DNA from 2 places in the Oceanobacillus caeni genome. Region 1 is predicted to be linked to the other one. Evidence: riboswitches for the same ligand, from Rfam matches in the RefSeq annotation. Region 1 holds a riboswitch; the other holds the start of a gene.
What was found. Region 1 has a riboswitch for FMN ahead of ribE (riboflavin synthase). Riboswitches for the same ligand answer to the same signal wherever they lie in the genome.
Positions count from the first base shown of each region.

Region 1 (2,406 bases):
ATCTTCACTCACACCATGTCTTTTTAATGTGTCTATAGCACCATCTAATAATTTACTCGTAATAAATTCGTTAAATCTCCCAACTACGATTCCAATTCTTAAATCTGTTCCAACTAAATTTCCTATGATTGTATTTACCATTTATTTCTCCCCTTTTCTTCTATATTTCCCTAAGAAATGATCATTTCTGTTTTCTTTCGATAAGCAATTAAGTCCGCTATCGTAATAAATTTCAAATCAAACCTTTTTGCCAACGTTTTTAAGTGAGGCATTCGAGCCATTGTTCCGTCTTCTTTAATAATTTCGCAAATAACCCCGGATGGAAAAGCTCCACTTAATTTCGCCAAATCCACAGCAGCCTCTGTATGACCTGGGCGTGTGAGAACACCACCATCTTTAGCAATGATGGGAAAAACATGTCCAGGTTTTTTAAAGTCCTCTTCTTTTACCCCCGTTTCCATTAATGCGCGAATCGTTAATGCTCGCTCATAAGCACTTATACCAGTTGTTGTCTTTATATGATCGATGGATATTGTAAAAGCTGTAACAAGTGGATCGGTGTTTTCTCTAGCCATTCGATACAAACCTAATTTTTTTGCCAATTTCTCTTCTATCGGTGTACATACAAGTCCTTTTCCATGGGTAATCATAAAATTGATGACTTCTGGTGTTATTCTGTCAGATAAAGCAACAAAGTCTCCTTCATTTTCTCGATTTTCGTCATCACTTACAATAATTGGTTTTCCTTTTTGTAAATCAGCTATAGCCTCTTCAATTGTATGCATTTTTTCACTCCTTTACATAAAGCCATTTTGTTGTAAAAAGTCTTTACTTATTCGATTTACTTTCTGCTCGTGATCATCGTTTTGAAGCATTTTTTGAACATACTTTGCGAGCATATCACACTCAATATTTACAATATCTCCTTCTTCTTTTTCGCCAAGAATCGTTTCTTTTGCAGTATGTGGAATTAAGGAAATCGTAAAAATACTTTTTTGGATTCCAAATATAGTTAAACTAGTTCCATCCACTGTTATGGAACCCTTAGGCAAGATGTATTTGGTTAAGTCGTTGGGAATTTCTATGTCGTAATAAATAGCATTTTGTTCTTTTTTCTTTTTAACTATTTTCCCTGTAGCATCAATATGTCCAGAGACAAAATGCCCGCCAAATCTTCCATTCGCTGCCATAGCCCTTTCTAAATTTACGGAAGATCCTTTTTTTAGACTGTTTAACGATGTAGCTTTTATCGTTTCTGGCATGGCATCGACTTCAAAATAATCAGATGTGAAATGAGTAACGGTTAAACAAATACCGTTTACTGAGATGCTATCGCCTAACCCGACATCTTCAAGAATTTTACTCGAAGAAATAGTCATCGTTACAGCTTGATCAGAAACCTTTTGGATCTTTTTTACAGTTCCAATTTCCTCAATAATACCTGTGAACACAAATCTCCCTCCTTTTATTCCTTCATCAGGGGTATAAGATATTTAAATAAATGCAAAAAGCTCTCGACAGTAATACCATCGAGAGCTAAAAGGTTAGAATTTTAGTTAGCAAAATAAAGCATTTTTAACCTATACAAATACAGTATAGACCAAAATACGCCATTCTAAAATTCCTTCTCCCATCCAGACTTTAACTGTCGGTTCCGGATTCTCACCAGATCCACCGCTTGGTATCATAACCGCACGGGTCACGGACTTTGAAGCATTGCTTCATCACCGCCGGTAGGGAATTTCACCCTGCCCCGAAGGAATATATTCGTTATTAAATTCTATTTCATTGTAGCATAAGTTACCGTTCAATTCAAAATATTTTTTAATCCATCTTATTTAAATGCTCTACCATTGTTTCGTATGGCATAGCTCCTAGCGATTTATGCCGAATAATCCCTTTTGAATCAATCATATAAGTCGTAGGAATGGGATTGATTCGATATTTGCTTGAAACGGCCCCATCCCCATCTAGCCCAATGGTAAAGGTCATGCCAAATTCATCCACAAATTTTTGAACATGATCCCTTTTCATTTCTGTGTCTAATAAATTAACAGCTAAAACGACTACTTCATGTTTTTCATGAAATTTTTGCATGTCTGGCATTTCAACTTGACAAGGTGGACACCAAGTTGCCCAGAAATTAAGCATGACTGGTTTTCCTTTATAATCAGACAAGCTTACTTTTTCTCCATTTAACGTTTCTATTTCAAAATCAGGCGCTTTATTCCCTACTTCGATACCCTCTTTATTTTCCTCCGCCAATAATTGTTCCGTCATAAAAAAGGAAAAAAATATCCCTAATACGATAGGTATTAAATAGTTAAACTTCATGATTCATCCTCCGCTTAACATTATTTACTCTTATTGTTCCTGTGCATTACTAATTCATGCAAATAAAAAAGT
Region 1 is NZ_JBHTKV010000034.1:12,756-15,161, forward strand. Features, by position in the region: gene ribH (6,7-dimethyl-8-ribityllumazine synthase) at 1-141, opposite strand, end outside; partial or broken gene ribB (3,4-dihydroxy-2-butanone-4-phosphate synthase) at 177-785, opposite strand; gene ribE (riboflavin synthase) at 798-1,451, opposite strand; FMN riboswitch at 1,619-1,765, opposite strand; gene ACFQ18_RS16190 (TlpA disulfide reductase family protein) at 1,825-2,334, opposite strand.

Region 2 (2,406 bases), on a different contig from region 1:
TGGGTGGTATTAATCCGAAAGCAGCAGTAGGAATGCAGGTAACTGTTTTAGGTTATGAAAAAACAATCACTGGAGTAATTGGAGTTAATGCCCAACATCATGGCGGTTTAAAAAGTGATTTTGATTTGGGCGATTTATTTATAGATTGTGGTTATCAATCAAAAGAGGAAGCGGAAAAGGAAGTACAAATTGGTGATTTATGTGTATATAAAGTGAATCCCGAAATTTTAAAGGATCGTTATATTACAGGTAGGGGATTAGATAATCGGACTGGGTTATTTATCGTTGCAGAAGTATTAAAACGATTATCAGAAAAGGATATAAATGTCGGTGTTTATGCGGCAAGTACGGTAAATGAAGAAACGAATATGGGTGGTGCGTATTTTGCTGCTTCAGGAATTAATCCTACAATGGCCATTGCCTGTGATGTGACATTCGCAACCGATTACCCTGGGGTAAATAAAAATAAATATGGAGATGTAAGATTAGAGAAAGGTCCTGTTTTAGCTAAAGGTGCGCCGATTAACATTAAAATGAACAAATTATTAGAAAACGCCGCTAAAAAACTGGATATAAATGTTCAATACGAGTTAACGCCAAGAATGACTGGGACGGATGCTGATAAAATGAGATTTACCGGTAAGGGAGTTCCGATTGCATTAGTATCATTACCGTTACGTTATATGCATTCGCCTGTTGAAACAGCTAGTTTTATCGATATGGAACAGGAAATGGAGTTATTAGTAACGATGATTGAAAATATGACAGGAAAAGAGAGTCTTAATCCTTTGGAAGATTAGTAAATAACTCTTTTCAAATTAAAAAATAAGATGTATACTATACATAAATAATTTAATAATCGATTTCAATCTTCGGGGCAGGGTGTAATTCCCGACCGGCGGTAAATAGCTGTTCGCTATAAGTCCGCGACCCACAGTTTATTTAGATTGTGGTTGACCTGGTGGAAACCCAGGACCGACAGTTAAAGTCTGGATGAGAGAAGATGTCGAGCCTGATTAGGTACTTTTTTTGTACCATAATTTTGCTATACTTTTGTATATTAAACCCTAAAGCGCCCCAATTAGGCCTTTAGGGTTTTTATGTGTAAATATAGCATTTTTATCAGATTTAGGCTTCTCCTTCACGACAAGATAGAAATCGATCATATTGAAGGAGGATAACAAATGGGAAAATCAACTAAGCAATCATTAAGTTTAGTTAAATTAATTATTTTGGCATTATTAGGGACAATTTCATTAGTATTATTTTTCTTAAACTTTCCTTTGCCATTTCTACCACCTTACTTAAAAATAGATTTTAGCGAAGTTCCGGCTTTAATGGCGGGCCTAATTTTTTCTCCAGTCGCTGGTGTTATCGTCGTAGCAGTGAAGAACTTATTGTATCTTGCAGTTTCAGGTGCAGGTGATCCAATTGGAGTTGCGGCAAACTTTTTAGCAGGTCTTATGTTTGTTTTACCGGTATCCATTTTTTATCATCGATTTAAAAAAGGTGTGAAAAGTGTTGTTTCCGGACTAGTAACAGGAACAATCATTATGACAATTGGAATGAGTGTTCTAAATTACTTTATTGTTTTACCAGCGTATGGTTGGTTTATGGGTTGGGAAATGACACCAGAAGTAATTTGGTCCTCTGTTTTAATAGGGGTACTTCCATTTAATGCAATTAAAGGAATTATAGTGGGAATCTTATTCGTTCCTTTATTTATCAAGATGAAGAACTGGGTAGAACAACAACAAGCAAAATTTATATAAATAAAATTCACAGCTAGCCTCTAGGGGTTAGCTTTTTATGTAAATAAAAAAGAAGCAGCAAGTAAACTGCTTCTCCGTCCTTCATCTATTTTTTCTTTGAAACAATTCCTATTGTACATCTTGATATACATATTAAAGCATCTTCTTCGTCCGTTAGGCGTACTTCCCAAACGGCGGTTGTTTTACCACTGTGGATAGGTTTTCCTTTTGCGGTAACTATTCCCTCTCTTTTACTTTTAATATGATTGGCGTTAATCTCAATACCGAAGACATTACATTCATTGAGATCGACATTCATTGCTGCTCCCATACTTGCAACAGTTTCAGCGAGTGCGACAGATGCGCCACCGTGTAAAAAACCATATGGTTGACGAGTTCGTTTATCTACTGGCATAGTCATAATTATTTCATTTTTATCTAAAGAAACGATTTCAATCCCTAGATTTTCGATCAATGTATCATTTAATAAATCTTCCATCTCTATCCCCTTAAATAAAATGACTTATTAGTAATGATATACCTAAAAGTAATCCATATATCGTATTCGTTTTTCCAGTTTCCTTCATTGCTGGCATCATTTCTAGAGGTTCTGTTTTACCACGGAAATTTTTAATTACTTTAATCGCTATAGGTA
Region 2 is NZ_JBHTKV010000001.1:26,015-28,420, reverse strand. Features, by position in the region: gene ACFQ18_RS00120 (M20/M25/M40 family metallo-hydrolase) at 1-800, shown strand, start outside; FMN riboswitch at 865-1,009, shown strand; gene ACFQ18_RS00115 (ECF transporter S component) at 1,185-1,772, shown strand; gene ACFQ18_RS00110 (hotdog fold thioesterase) at 1,858-2,250, opposite strand; gene ACFQ18_RS00105 (1,4-dihydroxy-2-naphthoate polyprenyltransferase) at 2,261-2,406, opposite strand, start outside.
Region 2: another riboswitch for FMN. It lies ahead of ACFQ18_RS00115 (ECF transporter S component); the one in region 1 lies ahead of ribE (riboflavin synthase).